One region of the Nocardia sp. CDC160 genome, then DNA from elsewhere that is predicted to be linked to it. Evidence: riboswitches for the same ligand, from Rfam matches in the RefSeq annotation. Region 1 holds a riboswitch; each other region holds the start of a gene.
What was found. A riboswitch is a leader RNA that binds a small molecule or an ion and turns the genes downstream of it on or off. The one in region 1 is predicted to bind magnesium.

Region 2: another riboswitch for magnesium. It lies ahead of VMT40_RS13095 (NRAMP family divalent metal transporter); the one in region 1 lies ahead of VMT40_RS24045 (MgtC/SapB family protein).
Region 3: another riboswitch for magnesium. It lies ahead of VMT40_RS16860 (hypothetical protein); the one in region 1 lies ahead of VMT40_RS24045 (MgtC/SapB family protein).

The regions. Positions count from the first base shown of each region.
Region 1 is NZ_JAYKYT010000004.1:547,553-555,032, reverse strand. It holds gene VMT40_RS24065 (RDD family protein) at 1-63, opposite strand, end outside; gene VMT40_RS24060 (SDR family NAD(P)-dependent oxidoreductase) at 280-1,044, shown strand; gene VMT40_RS24055 (ABC transporter ATP-binding protein) at 1,052-2,371, opposite strand; gene VMT40_RS24050 (ABC transporter permease) at 2,386-4,125, opposite strand; gene VMT40_RS24045 (MgtC/SapB family protein) at 4,122-4,835, opposite strand; M-box (ykoK) riboswitch at 5,041-5,212, opposite strand; gene VMT40_RS24040 (MFS transporter) at 5,321-6,544, opposite strand; gene VMT40_RS24035 (ArsR/SmtB family transcription factor) at 6,631-6,972, shown strand; gene VMT40_RS24030 (hypothetical protein) at 7,217-7,480, shown strand, end outside.
Region 2 is NZ_JAYKYT010000002.1:1,195,521-1,203,000, reverse strand. It holds gene VMT40_RS13110 (LysR family transcriptional regulator) at 1-300, shown strand, start outside; gene VMT40_RS13105 (hypothetical protein) at 522-797, shown strand; gene VMT40_RS13100 (hypothetical protein) at 918-2,543, shown strand; gene VMT40_RS13095 (NRAMP family divalent metal transporter) at 2,546-4,300, opposite strand; M-box (ykoK) riboswitch at 4,647-4,826, opposite strand; gene VMT40_RS13090 (hypothetical protein) at 5,059-5,769, shown strand; gene VMT40_RS13085 (hypothetical protein) at 6,342-6,860, opposite strand; gene VMT40_RS13080 (CGNR zinc finger domain-containing protein) at 6,949-7,480, shown strand, end outside.
Region 3 is NZ_JAYKYT010000003.1:475,554-483,033, forward strand. It holds gene VMT40_RS16835 (AraC family transcriptional regulator ligand-binding domain-containing protein) at 1-231, shown strand, start outside; gene VMT40_RS16840 (AraC family transcriptional regulator) at 228-1,223, shown strand; gene VMT40_RS16845 (hypothetical protein) at 1,486-1,677, shown strand; gene VMT40_RS16850 (DUF3558 domain-containing protein) at 1,731-2,243, opposite strand; gene VMT40_RS16855 (DUF3558 domain-containing protein) at 2,243-2,749, opposite strand; M-box (ykoK) riboswitch at 2,855-3,026, shown strand; gene VMT40_RS16860 (hypothetical protein) at 3,342-4,178, shown strand; gene VMT40_RS16865 (ABC transporter permease) at 4,175-5,929, shown strand; gene VMT40_RS16870 (ABC transporter ATP-binding protein) at 5,946-7,232, shown strand; gene VMT40_RS16875 (DNA polymerase domain-containing protein) at 7,238-7,480, opposite strand, start outside.

The DNA of each region.
Region 1 (7,480 bases):
GACGATCGGACCCGCGTACGGCTGTCCTGTGTAGGGCTCGTACCCGTATCCACCCGTGGTCATGATTTCTCCTTGCCTCGACCACACGAAAAGCTCTCTCACCATCGTGCGCGGCGCGGCCGCCCGGGCGCATCAGGGAATCCCCTGGCACCGACCCTGAACTTGCAGGTCACCCGAGAATGACGCAGGTCACGCGCCAGTGAGGTGGAAGGTGGTGGTGACACACCCACGATAACCGCGCACTGTTTACCCGCGATGCGTACCGGCAGGGTGAAAGCCATGACGCACAACGGATTCCGATTCCAGAACAAGATCGCACTCATCACCGGTGGCAGCAGCGGCATGGGCCTGGCCACCGCTCACCGGCTCATCGCCGAGGGCGCACAGGTGATCATCACCGGGCGCGACAAGACCCGCTTGGACACGGCGGCGGAAAACCTGGGGGAGCGCGCGGTCGCGATCGCCGGGGATGCCACCGACGCCGAGGACCTCGCGGCGCTCACGCGCACGATCGGCGAACGATTCGGTCGTCTCGATGTGGTGTTCGCCAACGCCGGAATCGGTGCCTTCCAACCGATTTGGGCCGTCACCACCGACGAGTTCGACCGGGTGGTGGCGATCAACTTCAAGTCCGTGTTCTTCACCGTGCAACACACCCTGCCGCTGCTGGTCGACGGGGGAGCGATCGTCATCAACGCCTCGTTCGCGCTGTATCGAGGAGCGCCCGGCACCGCCCTGTACTCGGCGACCAAGGCCGCGGTGCACAATCTGACCCGCGCGCTCACCGCGGAGTTGGCGCCCAGGGGAATTCGCGTGAACTCGGTCAGCCCCGGCTACATCGACACTCCCGCCTATCGGGCCGAGACCTCGCCCGAGGCACAGGCGGCCGCGGCGTCGATGGTGGCGGCCGGGCGCATCGGCTCCAGCGACGAGGTCGCCGCCGCCGTCGCGTTCCTGGCCTCCGACGACGCCTCCTACGTGACCGGACAGGACCTGATCATCGACGGCGGTTTGACCACCGTCCTACCGATCGCCATGGCCTGAGCACCGCTCAGGAGGCGCGCAGGTCGGCGGCCGGGTCGGCGGTGATCCGGCCCGAATCGGTGTCGTAGTCATACAACTCGGCATAGCGGCCCCAGTCGATGGCCAACTCCAACTGCCTCCGCGCATCCTCATCGGAGAACCCGCGCTTCAACAAATCCAGAATGAAATCCGCGCGCACGGTCTCGTCGCTGCTGCCCACCAACGCCGAACAGATCGTGCGAACCAGGGGAGCGCGGCGGCGGGCCTGCGCGGCGAAAATCGCCTTACTGGCCTGAATATCGGCATTGGTGAAGTTCGCCCCGACATTGGTCAAGATCACGTCACCGGATTCCACCAGCAGAAAACCCAGCAGCGCGGCGGCATCGACCAAAGGCATCAGATCGTCGAGCTCGAAATTGAGTTCATCGGCGACCACCGGCAGATCCGCGCGCCCGCTATTGCCGTAGACCAGTTCGAGCAGACCCGCGATCCCGCCGACCGAGGCATCGGGCAGCGGCACCGCGAACGGGGTCGAGGTATCGGCCGGAGCCACCGCGATATCGGTGTCACGCCCGGTCAACAACCCGTAGATCTGATCGACCAGCGCGACGAAACCCGGCGCGCGGCGATTGCGCGGACGCGGCTGATCGACGGTGATCTCGGCGATGATGCGCCCGGGATTGGACCCCAACACCACCACCCGGTCGGCCAACTGCACCGCCTCCTCGATGTTGTGGGTGACGATGCAGATGCATTTGGTGGGAAAGTCCTTGGCCGACCACAGATTCACCAGTTCGGTGCGCAGGTTCTCCGCGGTCAGCACATCCAGCGCCGAGAACGGCTCGTCCATCAGCAACAGGTCCGGCTCCAGCACCAGGGCGCGCGCGAACCCGACGCGCTGGCGCATCCCGCCCGACAGCTCCTTGGGATAGGCGGTCTCGAAACCGTCGAGACCGATGCGGTCGATCGCGTCGAGGGCACGCTGGCGGCGCCGGGCGGGGCTGATGCCGCGCGCGGCCAAACCCAACTCCACATTGTCCTGCACGCTCAGCCACGGCATCAGCGCGAAGGACTGAAACACCAGCGCCGCACCGGGATTGGAGCCGCGCAACGGCTCATTCCGATAGCGCACCTCGCCCTTGGTGGGTGCGAGCAGGCCCGCGATCAGCCGCAACAGCGTGGACTTGCCCGAGCCCGACCGGCCCAGCAACGCCACGATCTCGCCCTCGCGCAGTTGCAGATTCACCCCGTCGAGCACATTCAGCGGCTCCCCGGACGCGCCGGTGAACGACATGTCGATGTGCTCGAGGTCGATGAGGACCTCGCCGGCGGCAACGGTATTGGTCATGGTGGCCTCCTTGGTTACAGCGAGTAGCGGCGCTGGGCCAGGGCGTAGAGTCGCCGCCAGAACAGCCGGTTGATGCCCACCACGAACGTGCTCATGACCAGCACTCCGATGAGGATCTGCGGGCCGTCACCGACGCGGGTGGCCTCGGCGATGTAGGCGCCCAGACCCGTCGCGGTCAAGGTGGTGTCACCGGAGGAGACGATCTCGGCGACGATCGAGGCATTCCACGCCCCGCCCGCCGCGGTGATCGCGCCGGTGACGAAACTGGGGAAGATCGCGGGCAGAATCAGCTTGCGCCACCACAGGTTTCGCGGCAGCCGCAGATTCGCCGCCGCCTCGCGCAGATCATTGGGCACCGCCGAGGCTCCGGCGATCACATTGAACAGGATGTACCACTGCGCGCCCAACGCCATCAGCAGGATCGACGCCCACTGCAGGCTCGCGCCCGTGGCCACCAGCACGCCGGTCACCAGCGGGAACAAGAAGTTGGCGGGAAAGCTCGCCAACACCTGCACGATCGGCTGTGCCAGGCGAGACACCTTGGGGTTCAACCCGATCCACACCCCGATCGGCACCCAGACGATCGTCGCGAAGATCAGCAGCACGATCACGCGCAGCAGGGTCAGCAGCCCCAGCCACGCGGCATGGCCGACCTCCCCGAATCCGGCGGTCGTGGCGATGTAGCGGGCCATGGCGAACACACCGGCGACCAGCGCCCCACCCACCACGACCGTGAACACGATATCGGCGGCGCGCCGCCGCGTGGCGGGGACATACAGCGGATACTCGGCCAGCCCGAAAATGCGCATGAACCGGTCCACCGGATACACCAACGGCCCGAAGATCCGCCCGAGCAGTCCGGGAATATGGCTGCGGCGCAACAGATCCAGCATCAGGCTGCGCGGAGCGTCGGCGGATTCGGTGTCCTCGACCCGGAATCGCTCGGCCCACACCGTCAGCGGCCGCCAGAACAGCACATTGAGCCCGACCACCATGACGATCATGACGACGATCGCCAGCACCATCCGTCCGGTCTGGGACTGCGCGTTGGCGCTGGCCACATACGAGCCGATGCCCGGCAGCGCGAACGAGCGATTGTTGACGCTGATCGCCTCCGACGCGGTCAGGAAGAACCAGCCGCCACCGAAACTCATCATCCCGTTCCACACCAGCGGAAACATCCCCGAGGGCACATCCACCCGCCAGAACCGCTGCCAGCGCGACAACCGCAGATTGCGGGAGGCCTCATCGAGCTCACGCGGCTGCGACACCAGCGAATGATGGAACGCGAAGGCCATGTTCCAGGCCTGCGAGGTGAAGATCGCGAAAATCGACGCGCACTCCAAACCCAATGACGAACCCGGGAACAGGGCAATGAATCCGGCCACGGTCACCGACAAGAAACCCAGCACCGGCACCGACTGCAGAATATCGAGCGCGGGCAACAACACCTTCTCCGCGCGCGGCAGCCGCGCGGCCGCGGTCGCGTAGACGAAGGTGAACACGATCGAGAGCCCCAACGCGGCGAACATGCGCAGCAGCGAGCGCGCCGCATAGTAGGGCAGCTCGCTCGGATCGGTGGAAATCGTTGTGGGCGCGGTGTTCTCGTCGAAGGGCACATGCATGCCCGCCGACACCTTCACCACGATCCAGATCAGCACCGCCGCGCCCGCGAACACCGCGATATCGGCCCACCGCGAGCGCGGCCGATCCAACACCCCGCGCGAGGGATAGGACCGCAGCGTCGCGTTCACTGCTCGGTCTCCACCGGCGGGGCCACCGTGCGCCAGCCGACACTGGTCACCGACGGCTCGAGGCTCAACCGGCTCACCGCGGCCTCCATCTGCCGGTCGTCGCGCCGGTCACCGGTCAACTCCGCGCGCACCTGCACCCGGCCCGCGGTGGTGTCATGACTCGAGATCGAGTTCAACCGGAAATCGGTGCGCGTCAACGACTGCACCAGCAGCGCCCGCACATGCGCCTCGTGCGCGTCATCGGTGTCGGCGGTGAACGCGTAGAGCGCCTCGTGGGCCTCGGGGCCGTCGCTGAGCGGGCGATCCACCGACCGCGCCACCGTGCGCAGCGCGGTGTTCACCACGACCACCGCCACCGTGCCCGCCGCCGCGGTCGAATACATGCCCGCACCGGCGAGTGAACCCACCGCCGCCGAGCACCACAGCGTCGCGGCGGTATTGAGGCCGCGAATATTGAACCCGTCGCGCAGGATCACACCCGCGCCCAAGAAGCCGATACCGGAAACGATCTGTGCCGCAACGCGAGTCGGGTCGGCGTCACTGCCATGGAAGCCGTGCGCGGACAGCAGCACGAACAGGGTCGCACCGGCGGCGACGAGCGCGTTGGTGCGCAGCCCGGCCATGCGGGCGCGCCACTGGCGCTCGAACCCGATCACCGCACCCAGCCCGACACCGGTGCCGAGTCGCAGCAGCATTTCCCACGTGGTCATTGCGATCTCCGAAAAGGGGATGACGGCGCACTCCGACCTCGGACGCTACAGGGATGCCGGTAGCGAACGGCAGATTGCGGAGGTGTCGCCTAGTGAACGATTGGCTAACGGAACACGATCCGGACCATCGGGCACGACCACCACCTCCTCGACGCACAACACACGCGTGCCAACAGGGTGGGACCAGCGCGAATTCGCTGGAAACGGGCACCACCCCTCGTAAGACCTTCAGCACTCCACGGCGTGAACCCGCCAGGGCGGGAGCCGGTCGGGGCGGCCCCTTAACTCGGGGCAACCTGTCCTGATCCGGGGCGTCTCTCGACGTTCGGGATCGCCGGCCTATATCCGTGAAGGAGCCTCGGCTAACGACGGCACCTTGCGCCGACGAGTTAACACCCCGATTGGCGAGAAGGCAACCTGATGTGAGCGTGGTCGCCGCTGCCAGGACACCGCGGACAGATTGCTGGCGGAGATGCAGGCTGGGGCTAGCTCGACCGGACCAGGGTCGGTCGCAGGGCGAGGCGGAGCAGGCACGCCACCGCGACGGCGGCGGCGAACAGTTGCACCGCGTGCAAGGTGCCGGTGGTTCCGGCGAGCAGGCCGACGCCGATGACCGGGCCGCCGGTGCCGCAGTAGCCCATGACGTAGTAGGTCGAGAGGACATCGGCGTGGCGGTCGGCGGGGGCGGCGGCGTTGACGGCGGTCAGGCCCGATAGGAACGCCAGGCCGTGACCGGCTCCGGCCAGGAGCGTGGCCGCCAGCAGCAGTGTCAGCGAGGAGACCGCGCCTGCCAATGCGAGCAAGGCCAGTCCCGCGGCCAGTAGTGGGAGGCCCGTATGTTCCAGGGCCCGTTCGGATTTCCCGTACCCGATCAGTTGGGCCACCGACCAGGCCACCGGGAGGACGGCTGCGGCGGCACTGCCGACCACCAGATTCGAACTGCCCGACAGGGTCGCGGCGTAGGTGGGGACCAGGGTCAGGAACACTCCGACCACCGCGAAACCCAGAAACGCCGCCGACCCGGCCGCGGCGAAGGTGCGGCCCATGCCGGAGGGAATGCTGGGCCGTCGCGGCCGCCACCGACCGCCGGTGCGCACCGAGGGCAGCATGGCCAGGAACACCCCCGCGGGGATCAGCAGCACCAGATGCACGACGAACGGGGTCACATAAGGCTGCGGAAAATATTGCGCCACAACAGCACCCAGCATCGGGCCCACGCCCATGCCGCCCGCCGTCGCCATGGCCGACACCAGCGCGGCCCGGCGTCGATCACCGCGCGGTTCCACCTCGCTGATCGCGGCGGTCAGCGCTCCCGAGGCCGCGCCCATCGCCACCCCCTGTAGGATCCGCGCCGCGAACAACCACACCAGACCGGTGGCCAGCGCGAAGGCCAGCGTGCCCAATGCCGCCACCGCCAGCGCGGGCAGCAGAATCGTGCGGCGGCCCAACGCATCCGAGGCCGGACCCGCCACCAGCAGCGACGGAATCAACGCGCCGACATACGCGGCGAAGACCAGGGTCAGCATCAGCGGGGAGAACCCGAAACGCTGCGCATAGCCGTGATACAGCGGCGTCGCGAGATTGGTGCCGGTGAACAGGATCAGCAGCGCGTAGGCCGCACCCCAGAATCTCAGTCGGCTCCCGACCGGTGAATCCTGCTGTGCCACCGGTACTCCGGTGTCGGCGGCAGGGGATTGCTCGATCGCCACGGTTCCTCCCAACCTCGTTATGTTCGACGATTCCGAACATAACAGGATGTTCGGATTTTGTGAACATGTGGATTATCATTGCCCCCATGGCAAGCCGAACCGCCACCGAACTGGTGCACCCCGCCCGCGCCGACCTGCGGTTCACCACCGTCCTGGCCGCCCTCGCCGACCCCGTCCGCCTCACCATCGTCACCCGCCTGGCCGCCGCCGGGGGCGAGGAACTGGCCTGCTCGACCTTCGACCTCCCGGTCAGCAAATCCACCCAGAGCGGCCACTTCAAAACCCTCCGCGAAGCCGGAATCATCGCCCAACGCGACGAAGGCACCCGCCGCCTCAACCGCCTCCGCACCGAAGACCTCGAAGCCCGCTTCCCCGGCCTGCTCGCCATGGCAATCACCCACGGCCCCACCGCAATTGTGCGCGGCTAACGGGGGAGAAGTCACTTACCGTCCGACACTCGTGCTCGACCACGGTCATCCAGCCGAGGTGAGGCCGCACGCGGTGTCACCGTGTGCCAGAGCCGAAGTCGCACCAGATCGTCGATGTCGGGTATGGGACCTACGGTCCACCCAGCGGCATCGCCGCGAGGCGGGCACGGGCAGGCCGATAGTGTCGATATCGCGTCTCGAATGATCCTTACCCTGCACGCAGCGCGAAGCTACCGTCACCGCCATGGTGCCTGAGACAGAACAGGTTGCGCTGGGGTGGCCGCGCCCGCGGGTGACCAGGATCGAGCCGCGGGGGAAGCTGCTGCGACTTGTGCCCGGAGCCATCCAAGTTCGATACGCGCTGGCGGTGCATCCCCGGCTGATCTCCACGTTGTTCGCGCTCGAGGGTCCGCTGGAGTTCGGGCAGTGGGCGCTGGTGTCCTTGCGCCATCGCGATCTGGAACTGGCTGTGCTGCGGGCGAATTGGAACTGCGGGCATTTCTATCAT
Region 2 (7,480 bases), on a different contig from region 1:
GGCTCCGGTACCCGCAACTCCTTCGAACGGGCCATGAGCAGCGACATTCCGGGCTGGGAGCCGAATGTCGCGTTGGAGCTGTCCTCCACCACGGCCATCAAGACCGCGGTCGCCGAGGATGTCGCCCCGGCGGTGCTCAGTTCACTGGCGGTGGCCACCGAACTGGCCGAGGGGGTGCTGGTCTCGCCCACGGTGACCGGACTGGACCTGGAGCGGCAGCTGCGGGCGATCTGGCCGACCGGGCAGAAGCCGACCGGTCCGGCGCGCGACCTGTTCGCCATTGCGCGCCGCCCGCTGTGAGACCTGCTGAGCTGAGCCCAATCTGAGAGTTTTGTCCGAACTGTTGACAGAGTGACTCCCATCACCATAATCTTCCGGCGCGGGCACACCGTATTTCTCGAATGGCCAGTCCTGCCAGCACATTTCTATCTTCGATACAATGGCTTCGCTGAATTCGCAGCGCGAAGACACAAGTGCGCCAACGCCTCCCGCGAGCGTTATCAAAGGGTTATGGTCACGGCATGGTGCGAACCGCCGCCGCAGCCGCAGAACCGGATGAACCTGACATTCCGGCTACTGCCTCGCGGCCAAAGCTAGAGGTTGTTCAAGAATCGCCTGACCCCGAAGCGCCACAGCCCCATTCCTTCGGCGCACACGTCCTGAGCGCGGCCGATATCGAGCGACTCCCGTCCTCGGCCCGGCACCGCATCGCAGCCTTCATCCACCTGCAGGTGGCAACCCTGGAGGAGTGGCCCGAACCGGTCCTGCCACCCATTCCCGACCTCGACGATCTCTGACGGGATCGGCCCCGACTCCCCGTCCGGCCAGGCGAATTGTGCGTCCGGCCAGACGATTCGGCCGGATCCTGGGATTTTGCCGGATGGTTCCGGCGGCCCGGCCTGGCATGGTCAGCGACCATGAACACCTTTCGGCCCCGTACCCGTTCCGCGACGCTCCTGGCCGCGCTCCTGACTCTCGGCGCGCACACCGCCGGACTCGCTGCGGCGGAACCGGATTCGAGCACGTGGTACGTCCGTGCGGGGGCACTCGCGGGCGGAACCGGTAGCGCCGAAGCGCCTTTCGACTCCCTCGCCCGGGTCGAATCGGTTTCCCGCGACGGCGACACCATCATCGTGCAATCGTCCATGGCGACCCTGGACGGTGGGATCGCGCTCAAGCCCGGGCAGAAACTGCTGGGCGACGGCCCCGCGGTCGTCGGCGCGACCGATACCGTTGCGCTGCCGCGGATCGCGAACACCACCGGAAACCACGACGGCGATGCCGTGCGGCTGGCCGCGGGGGCCGAGGTGCGCAATCTGGTCATCACCGGTGCACGGCGCGGCGGCATCTACGGCTCCGACGCCGCGGACGTGGTGATCAGCGGCAATGACGTCACCGGGACGAATCAGCAGTGCGCGGACGGCTTCATGATCGGCCCCTTCGGCCTGCCGCCCACCCTGCCGCTGGGCGCGTCGATTCCGGCCCTGCCCGACTTCATCACCCTCAACAATGGCTGGGCGGCCATCATGACCGACTTCCATGGCGCGGCGGGTGCGGTGCGCATCGAGGGTAATTCGGTGCACGACACCGCCTGCGGCGACGGCATCGACATCCGCGCGCTCGGCACCAGCCGGGTCGATGCCGACGTGATCGGAAACTCGCTGCGCGCAATCAATCTCGGCCTGGCCAAGCTGTCGGTGCTGACGATCGGCGTGCAGGCCGGTGACACCGCGCGGCTGACCGGTCGCCTGAATGCCAACTCCGAGACCGACATTGCCACGCCCGCCACCGCATTGCTCAATGTGATGGCCGACAGCGAAGGCGTCTTCATCAACCCCTTCGGGCAGGCGCATCTGGATATCTCGGTGGACGCCAACCAATTCCACAATGGCTACGGCAATTTCTCCGCCAATGGCCTGGAGTACGTGACCACCAGCGGCGCACCCGAGAGCCGGGTGCGGGTGACCAACAGCGTCTTCGACAATGTCACCGGCGATCTCATCGAGAACTACAACCTGAGCAGCGGCGGGGCGCACCAGTCGCTGAGCCTGGACAATGTCTACGCCCACCACTCCACCTTCCCGGGGGCCGTGCTCAACTCCGTGGTCCCGGCGAACCTCGGAACCTGTGTGGTGACAACGAATTTCGGCCGTGCCGCCCACACCGACCTGACCATCGCGAACTCGGATCTCGGTGACTGCAGCGCCGATGGCATCGGGCTGATCGCGTATACCCCGGCCGGATCCGAGCCGAGCACGGCCGCACTGACCTTCGACATCCGCGACACGGTCGTGGGCGCGTCCGCGGCGAACGGCATCAACATCAGGAATATCGGTGACACCGCGACGCTGCGCGGTTCGATAGCGCGGACCGCCGTCGCGGCGGCCCGGGAATCGCTGATCCGCACCAGCGACAGCGACGGTCCGATCGCAGACGCGAGGTTGGCGCTGAACGGCATCACGCTCGATGGCGCCGCGATGAACTGCGACGCCATCGAGCGTGATGGACGAGTCGACCTGGCGGGTATCCCGGTCGGCTGTTGAGCTCAGCCGCCGATGGACTGAAAGACCTTCACGCCCACCAGGATCACGGCGATGAGCAGGTAGCCGCGCAGGGCGAACATGCCGACCGTCCGCGCCGTGGAGAACTGCGGCCGCTCCAGGGTGTCGAGCGCGGGCGTGCGCCAGGTGTCGCGGTCGGCCTCGAGGATGGCCTTGCGCTCGGCCCGGGTCAGCGGGGTGGACTCCAGCTCCTCCACCTGGTCCGGGTCGAGGTTGCCGAGCTCCTTCGCGGTGCGCTCGGCATTGCGACGGCGGCCGCGCTGCCAGGCGATCAGCATGCCGACACCGCCGAGCACGCCGACGAGAGCGCCGACACCGAAACCGATTTCGATGGTGGTGGTCGACAGGCCCGGGAAGAAGACCGCGGCGGTCAGCGCCAGGGACAGCAGCACCAGCGACCAGACGATGATTCCGGCGACGATGTTCTGGCGCACCGTGTTGACCCACGGACCCAGCACCGCCTTGTCGTTGCAGAGCAGGACCAGGAAGACGGTGGCGGAGGGCAGCAGCACGCCCGCCAGCGCCTGGACGCCCTGGGTCAGCAGACCCAGCACGTGGTCGGGGCTGAACGACACGGCGGCGGCGAGGGCGAGCAGGGCGGCGTAGCCGATGTAGAAGACCGGTGCTTCAGTGATCTTCCAGTGCAGCGAGTGCCGCTTGCCGAGGGTGTCGCCGAGGGCGTAGGTGGTGGCCAGGCCGACCGCGTTCGCGCCGATCAGCGAAGCGTCCAGCAGCAGGATGGCGAACAGCGCGCCGACGGTGGTGCCCATGTGATCGTGCAGCGACTGCGCCACCGCCCCGGCGTCGGTGAAGTTCCCGGCCGCCTCGGTGCCCGCGAGCCCGAAGGCCGCCGCCGCCATGATGGCGATCGCGCCGATCATCACCACCACGATGCCGACCCACAGATCGATGCGCTCGAACTTGATCCAGCGCGGGGTGATGCGCTTGTCGACGATGTTGGACTGCTGGAAGAACAGCTGCCAGGGCGCGACGGTGGTACCGACGATGGACACGATCAGCAGCAGCAGCGTGGAGTTCAGGCCGCCCGGGAAGGACGGAAGGAAGCCGTGGCCGATCGCGGAGACCTGCGGGTGCACCAGGAATGCCAGCGGGAACATGACGATGTTCAGCGCGATCAGCCCGAACAGGAACCGCTCCCAGCGCCGGAACGATCCGCCCGCCACCATGGCGAACAGCGCCACCGCGGCCAGCGGCACCGAGATCGCCTTGGGCAGACCGAAGTAGTTGAGCGCCATGGAGACACCGATGAACTCGGTGACGATGGTCAGCGCGTTCACGATGAACAGATCGCCCACGCTGAACGCGCCCCAGAACTTGCCGAAACGATCGAAGATCAAGCGCGCGTGGCCGACTCCCGCGACCGCGCCCAGGCGCACCACCATCTCCTGGTTCACATACAGCACCGGGATGAGCAGCACCAGCGTCCAGACCAGCGCCATGCCGTAGTTCTGCCCGGCCTGCGCGTAGGTGGCCACGCCACCCGCGTCATTGTCGCCGACCATGACGATGAGGCCGGGGCCGAGGATGGCCAGCAGCATGCGGAATCGCTGCCAGCGGGTGCGGCCCTCGAGGGTGTCGTGCTGGCCGATGGAGCCGAGCGCGCCGACGATGTCGCCGACGTGCGCGCTGTCCATGACGGCGCCGGTGGGCTTGGTGTCGGAGACGGGTGCGGCGACGGTGGAGGTGCGGCGGCCGGAGCTGTTCGCGAAAAAGGCCATGGCCTTCCCTCGCTTTCGATCATCAGGTGTTTCGACATGCGGAGAACACCCGGCCGCCAAGCGATTTCGGGCACCGAGCGGTCTGCCCGAGGCACACGTCGGCCCACCTCAGCGGCGTCGCGGGGACGTCGGGGAGGCGATCGGTGTGGGAACGGGTCAGCCGGTGACCGGAATGCGGCAAGCCGGGGACGTCAGGGTTGTGAAATCCGTACTCGGATACGGACTATCGCCGGAACTCATGGTCGTCCCTCACCTCCTTGCCGCCGGGACGCACGTGGGCGTCGCTGGATCGTGGTGTCGCATCGCGCACGGCGAGAGGAATCCGGACCACGCTCGACGGCGTAGTCCCGCACCCCTCTCGTCAGAGCTTCGGCACTGTACGACGTATCCGGGGGCTCGCGGCCCGGGGAAGCCACTTCGGATCACCCCTTAATCCGGGGTGATCTGTCCTAACCCTGGGCGTCTCTCGACGTCGTCGGATCAGTGGCCTGTGTTCGTACAGGAGCCTCGCCTAGCGAGGTGCTGACTGGCCAATGTTGAGCCTCGACAGCGGCGTTGTCAAATCCAGCCCGGTCGGTTCCCAACGGGTGAACGGCGGATTAACTTGCGGCGCAATCGACTCGGAATGTGTGTGACGAGTCACTTTGGGACTTTCGTCCATTGTCGGATTCTCGAGAACCGACTTAAAGTTTGCTTGTCAATAACTGAACCTGCGATAAGTCCAGATTCCGCAGGCCTACTCAATCGAGGTAAATCAAGTGCGCAAGAGGGGATTCGCTGCGGTTACCGCTTTGGTGGCCGCCGTCACAGCAATTACCGCAGGAACGGTTAATGCCCAGCCTGAAGCCGGTGACGTGGGTGCCATCCACTACACCGCATCGGCGACCGATCGCTCGGCGACCATTTCCACCGATATCGGTTCCATGGCCGTGGACAACGGTGTTTTCCAGATCAAGGCACCCGATGGCACAGTGGTTGCTGGAACCGAATTGAACTTCCGCGTGGACGATTTCGTCTTCCCTATCCTGGCCGATGTTCGGGACCGGACCGTCACGCTCACACCGCAATTCGATCTGCAGCACGCGGTATACCAGCCGGTCGCACTGCCCTTCGAGGACACCGCGCCCTGGAAGACCCCGTACGACCGTGAGCAGGCGGCCTGGAACCGCATGAAGGACACCATCGCCATGGGCGCCACCATCGGCACCCTCGTCGGTGGCATCGGCGGCGCGGCGGTCGGCTGTGCGCTGGGCGGCATCGCCGTCGGCTCCGGTGTCTCGCTGGCCACCGGCATTATCGGCGGCCTGTTCTTCTTCCTGCCCGGCGCGGTCGTCGGCTGCCTCGCCGGTGCCGCGGCCATGGGCGCGCTCGGCGCGGTCGGCGGGATGATCCTGGTCACCGCACCGGTGGCGATCGCCGCGGCGGTCCAGTACTTCACCACGGTCAACTCCCCTTTCCAGGGGCATTGATCCGACCTGCCGTTTTGCTACATTAGTGGGCCGCTGACCTGCCCATTTCGGTCGACGTGATTCCTGTGCGACACGCGGGGTTCGGTCGCCGTTTCAGGTGTGGCATGGCTATCTGCGCTCGTTGTGTCGGCAGGGAGCGTATCGAGACCCGGCGAGTTCGCCCGGGGGACACGACCCCGTTCGGATCGGTGATTCGGACGGGGTCTTCGTCGTTGGGGCGGAGTGGCAGGAGGTAGTGCGGAATTGTCCTTCATGCCAGCCGGTCTCGGGCAGTCAATCCTCCCGCCTGACGGTGTTGACCAGTCCGGTCGTCGCCACAACCTCGCCGCGGGCACTCCACCGTCTCCGCTGCTCGCCGAGCTCACCGCCACGGAAGTGCTGCAAGCGACTGAACTTGCCGCTACCCAGCCCGCTCAACGAACATGATGTCCGCCGAAACCATCAGTGTCACAGTCTATCCCGCCGTTGTTGTTTCCTCGATTTCTACCGGAACCCCCTGCTGAGGAAGGTGACTGGCCGGCCCGAACAGCCTTGTACACGGCTTCTTACAGCACGGCCGCAAATTGAGGCACTCACCGATCGTGCTGGCGATGAGCGGCCATTTCCTGGACCAGTTCGAAGGATGTGGCGTTGCGGGCGAGGTAGCCCTGCCAGTGGAAGCTGGTGTCGGTGATGTTCGAGAAGATCCACCGGACCGATGTACCGAGTTGGGTACTGCCTTCGAGGACGATGCCGGTGTCGACAGAGCTTGCTTGCAGGGTGACGTGCAGGCCGGAGTGTGGGTCGAGCCAGACCGCGTTCCAGCTGTCAGTGGTTGGGACGTAGCAGCGGATCGTGGTGCCGGGGTAGCGATTCGGCGCGGTGGGGCAGTCAAGGACGTCCTGGATCGCCAGTCCGCCCAGCGTCCAGCCGAAGTCCCAGCGCCCGGAATAGGTCGTCCAGCTGCCGTCGGCGGCCCGGAGGCGATTGGTCACTCGCCAAGAGCCGACAAACTGCCCGAACACGGCGAGCTTCTCGACGTAATCGGGGTGAGGGCCTTGGGCGTGCAGGGCGTGGGCCAAAGTGTCGGCGGATTGGGAAGTCGTGTCCACAACAACTCCATATCAGTTACTAAAACTATTTAAGTACTGAGAATGCTAAGGTCGGTGCCGCTGGTCGTCAATGGCGAGGAGGTGGATGGTGAGCGATCTGGATCTGGTCGTGGATCTGGTCAACACCGTCTATGCGCTGGCCGATCCGCCCGATCGATTGACGACGGTCAACCATTTCCGGGTCATCCTGCGCGGCGCAGGTCAGTCGAGCCTGGCCGAGGAGCTCGCCGACGGCGATCTGGATCGACTGCGGGAGCTGCGGGAGCAGTTGCGGCCCGCGTTCGGCTGCGATACCGACTCCGAGGCAACGGATCTGGTGAATGGACTGCTGCGTGAACACGCCGTGGTCCCGCAGTTGTCGCGGGACCCCGCTGGCGTCATCCGGCTGGACGCGGGTGGCGTGTCGCACGGGCTCGCAGCGTTGGCGGGCAGGCTGGTCGCGGCCCTCGCCGAACACCTTGTGCAGCATGGTATTCGGCGGCTCGGGGTGTGTGCCGCGACCCCGTGCGTGTGCGTGTTCGTCGACCGCACCCGTCCGGGCACCCGCAAGTACTGCTGTGACACCTGCAACGACCGCGTGGCGGCGGCCGCGCACTATCGCCGCCGGAAAGCCAATCGCC
Region 3 (7,480 bases), on a different contig from region 1:
GCCTCGCCGCAGGCGATGTCATCGGAGTCGCAGGCGATGTCATCGGTGTCACGGAGGCTGTCATCGGAGTCGCGGGGGCTGTCATTGGACACGGTGTCACTGGAGACGGTCGCCTGGCGATTGGGCACCAGCGCACGGACATTGCAGCGACGCCTCGCCGCGGCCGGGACGACCTGGAGCCGGGAGCTGGCCGACGCCCGCATCCGCGCGGCGGGTGACGGGGACTCGTGACTCCTCGATCCGATTGCCACGACAGCATTCTCATGGCCCGATTCCCGCTCGAGCGGGCGGCGCGGGCCGGATTGGATCCCGACCGGATCGCGCGGCTGGCGGGCGTCCCCGCCTGGCGCGAGGGCGGTGAGAGCACCCGGGTGTCGTCGCGCTACTGCCTGCGGGCCTGGGAACTGCTGGAGCGGGAGACCGGGGATCCGGATGTCGCACTGCGCGTCTCGGACGACAGCACCACCGGGGAGTTCGGGCTGCTCGAGTACCTGTTCCTGTCGGCGTCGACGCTGGGCGCGGCGCTGGACACCTGTGTCCGCCACAGCGGCAGTCTCACAACGAGTTACAGTTTTCGCATCGCCGAGCGCACCGAGAACGAGGTCAGCTACGAGGTTCTCTCCGCCGTGGACGACTGCCGTGGCCGGGAGTTGTTGGTACAGGCCACCTTCGCGTTGATCGTGAGTCGAGGCCGCGCCGCCACCCGCAGCCCCGTGGTGCCGGTACGGGTGGGCTTCCGGCAGGCCGCACCGGCCGCGCTCGACGCGTTCACCGAGCTGTTCGGCACCCGCGCAATCCATTTCGGGTGCGCCGCGGACACCCTGACCCTGCGCACCACCGAGTTGGCGCAGCCGATGAAGCAGGCCGATCCCGAATTGACGGCCGTCCTGCTGTCCTACGCGGCCACCCTGCCCGCCACGCCCGAGTTCGGGTCGACCTGGCTGGATCAGCTCGGCGAGGTCCTCGACACCGCCCTGGAGGACGGCGCGGCCACCCTCGAGGTGGTAGCGCGTCGGCTGCTGACCTCACCAAGATCATTGCAACGCCGCCTGGCCGACGCCGGAACCACCTGGCGGCGCGAGGTGGACCGCGCGCGTCGGCGCAGACTGCAACGGGCCGAACACCTTCCACGCGCCCAACAGGCGGAATTCCTGGGATACGCCGATCCGGCGAGCCTGCGACGGGCCGTCAATCGGTGGCGGGACCGCTCGGATTCGTCGTAGACCGACCCCGCCCGCAGGCCGAAATCGCACCTACCGTACGGTATTCCGGCAACCACACAGCTAGGTTGGCGTGCCTTGGACCGGTTTGGCGTCTTCGGAACTCCCCTGCGGGCGTAGCCGGAAACGAGACTGGTCGGATACGCCACGACGCGCCGGCCGCGAGGTTCGTCACGGCGTTGGGGTGTGTGGTCGCGGCCGACGTTGTCCTCGGCCACGCATCCGTGCACCATCCCTGGACCGGTTAATCGATTGGAGCTTCCTCGTGGCCCACACCGCTGAAACCGCCACCGCCTACGTCGTCACCGCCGTGGAGGCCAAGGGCACCGCCACCCGGCACGACTTCGACATCCCCGCCATCGTGAGCGCCACCCACAGCCTCACCGACAGCTGGGATTTCCACAGCGTGGATCGAAACATGTTCTGGAACATCGTCGCGACATTCCTCGAGCACTGAGCCGGGCTTCTCAGGGGCACCGAGCCGGGCTCTCAATGGGGCACTGAGCCGATTCAGATGCCGTCGACCGACAGGGTCGCGGTCATCAGCGTCATGGCCGCCGCGCACGGATCGGGTTGCGCGGCATGGTCGCGGTTCTGCACCCACCAGGTGACGGTGCCGGTATCGGCCACCGTCACCGCGCAGCTGCCCGGATCCTTCGGGTCGCGCCAGTACATGCCGCCGAAGTGCTTCACGACCAAACGCTCGATCTGGTAACCGAATTGGTCGGCGATCTGCACTTCGCGCGACAGGGTGTCGGTGCGCAGCCAGGCGTAGGTGAGATCGACGGTACCGCCACCGGCCGCGGTGGCGGTCCAGTTGCAGACCGTCGGTGCGCTCTGCCGCTTCATGCCGGTGACGGCGAGGGCGGCGGCCAGCTTCTGATCCTCGAGGGGACCGCAGCCCGCCAGGAAGTTCGGATCGGCGGAGGTCGGCGCGTCCGACGGTCGCGCGGCGTGCGAACAGCCCGCCAGCGTCACGACCATCAAGGCGGACAGGGCGATTCGGGCGGGTAGTCGTGCCATCAGCCCTGCCCCGCCTGCTTCAGGGTGGCGGCCGCGAGCTGCTCGACGCCCTTGCAGCCGACCGCGGTGTGCCGCACGGTCCAGTCGATGAAATCGGTGTCGCCGAACGCCACCGCCACCTCACAGCTCGCCGCGTCCTGCCACTCGATGCCGGGCTGCCCGGCGACCTGGACGGTGGCGGGCTTGCCGACGGTCACCTGGCTCCGGCGCTCGTCCAGCGAGCTGCCCCGGAACCAGTGGAACACCACGGCGTAGTCGGTGCCGCCGGACGCCTGCCACGCGCAACTCACCGGATTCACCGACACCCGTTGCGGATCGCTCAGCCCGGTCTGCTGGGCGATATCGGCCTCGGAGACGCCGCCGCAGAGCCCGATCGTATTGGGGGACGGCAGGACTGCCTTCGGAGCGACGGTCGTGCTCGGCGCCGCCTGTGGGGTCGATGAGCCGCAGCCCGCGACCATCGCTCCGATCAGGGCGGCCCCCGCCGCCGCGCCTACCGCTCTCATCACGCCGACCAGCGTAGGCGACGCGGGGAAACTCTGCCGTGAGCGCGCACCCGTTCGCACGCAATAGCCTTTTTTGACTTTCCATCCGGTCTTCTCTAGTTTGGAATCGCACCTCGATAGGCGAGGCTCCTGTACGAACACAGGCCACTGATCTGACGACGTCGAGAGACGCCCAAGGTTAGGACAGATTTCCCCGGATTAAGGGGTAATCCAAAGTGGCTTCCCGCCCAGCGGAATACGTCGCACAGTGCCGAAGCTCTGACGAGAGGGGTGTCCGTCCCTCCAGGTTTTCGACCTGATCGACTTTCCCCCGTGTGCGCTGTCGTATCGCGTTCCACGAGTTCGAGGAGGTCTGGGCAGCCAGATGACGCCCTCCGCTACACAGCACACCGACGCCGCGTCGGCTCGACGCGCATAATTCGCCGATATTCGACACCGCCACCGCGGTGCCGTCGTATTCGCGCGCCAATTTTCGGATCAATTCAGACGATCCGCAATTCATGACCGACCGTCCGCATCAATAGTGCGCGACGGAATTCGACGCTGCCCGCAATACCCGGCGGGCGGCGAGAGTTGAGGGGACACAATCCCAATGAGAATTCGCATGCTCGCCTGGCTCGGCGCACTGACCAGCGCGGCCCTGCTCACCACCCACGCGAATGCCGAGGCCGAACCGCCGCGCCACACCGGCGACGCCGGGTCACTACGGGTGAATCACGACCACCTGGCGATCGTCGATCCACACGGCACCGTCGTCGGCGCACTGGCCAGCGCCGCACTACACACCACGCGGGCCACCGCCCACGCCGAACCCGCGGCCATCGAGGCTACGGCCTCGATCGTCGACCGCACGGTGCGTCTGCACACCGACGCGGGCGCACTGCGGGTGGATCACGACCGCCTGCAGATCCTCGATCCCGCGGGCACCGTCGTGGGCTCGCTGCCCTTGGCGCTGGCCAAGCAGGGCACCATGTACCCGATCGACGCCCGAATCGACGGCAACACAGCCGTTCTCGTGCCGCGCGAAGACCAGGCCCGGCCGCTCACCGACGCGGAGCGGGCCGAGGGCGAGCAGGCCGCCACCGCGCCCATGCGAACCTTCGACCCGCGTCCCGTCAGCGACTCCGACAGTCCCGAGGACCGGTTCAACAACGCGATGGGCCATGTCAACACCGAGCTCGGCGCGGCCGTCGCGGTGGGCACGCTGCTCGGCGCGATCGTCGGCGGACCGCTGGGATGCGTGTTCGCGGGCGCGCTCACCACCGTCGCGGCGGGGCCGGTGGGCGCGGTCGTCGGCTGTCTGGCGGGGGCGGTCGTCGGCGCGGGCATGGGCGTCGTGGTGTTCAACGTGCTCGTCGGCGTGCCCGCCCTGATCGGATCCGCCATCCACTTCTTCAATGTGGTGAACGCGCCGGGGGCAACGGCATGACACTCGAAATCGCAATCCCCAACAGCCCCAAGACGACTCCCGATGCGCGCCGGGCTCGCACCGGACTCCGCCCGGTCGACTACCTGCTGCTGACGGCTGGCGTGGTGTTGACGGTGGTGGTGGTCAAGCTCTTTCGCGACGTCTCCGTGCCGTGGGTGCCGGGCGACAGCCCCGACACCGTGTCCACCGATCCGTCGAATCTGCCCTACTACGCGGCCCGCACCACGCTGCGCATGTTCGTCGGGCTGGGTGCGTCGGTCCTGTTCACGCTCGTGGTCGGCCAGTGGGCCGCGCACTCGCGGCGGGCGGAGAAGGTGCTCATCCCGATGCTGGACATTCTGCAGTCGGTGCCGGTGCTGGCGCTGGTATCGATCACGGTGAGCGCCTTCATCGCCCTGTTCCCCGGTTCCTACCTGGGCGCGGAGGCGGCGTGCGTGTTCGCCATCTTCACCGCGCAGGCCTGGAACATGACCTTCGCCTACTACCAGGCGCTGCGAAACATGCCGCGCGAGCTCGACGAATCGGCCCGCATGATGCGGTTGACCCGCTGGCAGCGGCTGACCCAGCTCGAGATTCCGGCCGCCATGGTCCCCATGATCTGGAACGGCATGATGAGCTTCGGCGGCGCGTGGTTCATGCTGGCGTCCTCGGAGATCATCAGCGTCTCCGGCAATGATCAGGCGCTGCCGGGCATGGGCAGTTTCATCGCCGCCGCCACCTCCGAGGCCGCGGTGGGCAAGCTGTTGCTCGGCGCGGCCGTCATGGTCCTCACCATTGTGCTGGTGAACGTGCTGTTCTGGCGGCCGTTCACGGCGTGGTCGGAGCGGTTCCGGGTGGAGAACGCCGAGGCGGCGCTGGCACCGCGCAGCCTGGTGCTGGATCTCTTGCGGCGCACCACGATTCCCGGTCGGGTCACGGCCCGGCTGCGACCGGTCGGCGAACTCGTCGACCGCGGCATGCGGATCTTCGGGCGCGCCACCCGCTCGCCCTACGAGCGGCGCGGCAGCCGCGCCGGGGACGCGGTGTTCTTCGCCGCGCTGTTCGCGGCCATCGGGTGGGGCGCGTGGACGCTGGCCCGCTACTTCGAAAGGACCGTGGGTTTCGCCGAATTCGGGCCCGCCTCGCTGATGGGCCTGGCCAGTCTGAGCCGCGTGGTGGTGCTGCTGGTGGTGTCGACCGTGGTGTGGGTGCCGGTCGGGGTGTGGATCGGGATGAATCCGCGCATCTGCCGGTTCGCGCAACCGGTGGTGCAGGTACTGGCCAGCTTCCCGGCCCAGTTCCTCTACATCTTCGTGGTGGCGGGGCTGACGTACACGGGCATCTCGCTGAATATCGGCGGCACCGTGCTCATGGCACTGGGTGCGCAGTGGTACGTGCTGTTCAACGTGATCGCGGCGGCCGGGCAGATCCCGACCGATCTGCGCGAGGCCATGGACGATCTGCGGGTGCACGGGTGGGAGCGGTGGAAGTCGTTGATCCTGCCCGCGATCGCGCCCGGGTACGTGGTCGGCGCGATCACCGCGTTCGGCGGGGCGTGGAATGCCACCCTCGTCGGCGAGGTCGTCGACTCCGGCAGTACGCATCTCGAGGCGTTCGGGCTCGGCGCGTACATCACCAATGCGACCGTCAACGACCAATTCGCCAAGGTGCTGCTCGGCACCCTCGTCATGAGCGTGGTCACGGTCGCCATCAACCGGCTGGTCTGGCGTCGCCTGCAGCGCAAGGCCGAGACCCGCTTCGCTTTGATCTAGAGAGGAGAACCACGCGATGTCCATTCCCGTCATCACCGTTGATCGCGTCACCAAGAACTTCACCAATCCCTCCGGCGAGCAGCTGGCGGTCCTGTCCGACGTCCGCATGGAGTTGCGCGAGGGCGAAATCGTCGCGCTGCTGGGCAAATCCGGGTCGGGCAAGTCCACGCTCATGCGGATCATCGCGGGGCTGGTGCGGCCCTCGGCCGGGACCGCGCGGCTGCGCGACTCCGAGATCACCGAGCCGAATGCCAGCACCGCCATGGTGTTTCAGACCTTCGCGCTGCTGCCGTGGCTCACGGTGCGGCAAAATGTCGAACTCGGCCTCCGCGCACAAGGAATTCCAGCCTACGAGCGCGCCGAGCGGGTCACCGACGCCATCGACATGATCGGACTCGACGGCTTCGAGAACGCCTATCCCAAGGAGCTTTCCGGCGGTATGCGCCAGCGCGTCGGGTTCGCGCGCGCCCTGGTGGTGCGGCCCGAGGTGCTGCTCATGGACGAGCCGTTCTCCGCGCTGGACGTGCTGACCGCGGAAAACCTGCGCGGCGAGCTCATTCGGCTCTTCGGGGAGGCGGCGTTCCCGACCAAGACCATGCTGATGGTGACCCACAATATCGAGGAGGCGGTGCAGCTGGCCGATCGAATCCTGGTGTTGGACAACAATCCCGGACGCATCAAGGGCGAGATCAAGATCGGGTTGCCGCATCCGCGCGACACCCGGGGCGCGCACTTCCAGAATCTGGTGGATCACGCGTACCGGATGCTCACCGATTCGCCCTACGACGGCGATCGGGAGACGGTGACGCCCACCCCGACCAACCGGCCACTGCCCGATGCCACCGTGGACGGCATCGCGGGCATGCTCGATCTGGTGGCCATGAGCGGCGGGCGCGCGGATCTGCCGGACCTGGCCAGCGGGCTGCGCTTCGAACTCGACGACATCATGCCGCTGGTCGATGCCGCGCGCCTGCTGGGGTTGGCCACCGCCGCGGACGGCGATCTGGAGCTCACGGCCGACGGGCGCATGTTCATCGACGCCGATATCGACACGGCCAAGGCGATTTTCGCGCGCGTGGCCCGTGCCAAGGCACCCTTGGTCGGTGCTATCGACCACGCCCTGGCCGGTGCGCACAATCAGCGCATGCGCGACGGATTCTTCCTGGACCTCTTGCGCCGCAACTTCACCGAGGACGCGGCACGCCGACAACTCCGCACCGCCGTCGACTGGGGACGCTACGGCGAACTCTACGAATACGACGCCGACGAGCGAATGTTCCTGCGCCATCCGGTCCACGGCTGAGGGTTTCAGTCCTCGCGTCGGGCCGCGCGGGCGCGGCGTTTGCCCTCGTGCATGGCCTGCACGCGGGCGACGGGAATGGTGTGGCCCTCGGCGATCAGGTCGGCGGGCAGTTCCTGCGGGGCGGGCATGAGCTCGCGCCACGGGTCGCGGTCGCCGAGTTCCTTCACCGCGGTGCGAATCGTGAAGTCGCGCGGGTGGATTCGAGGAAGGTCCGCCCACGCGATGGGAAACGACACCGTCGTGCCCGG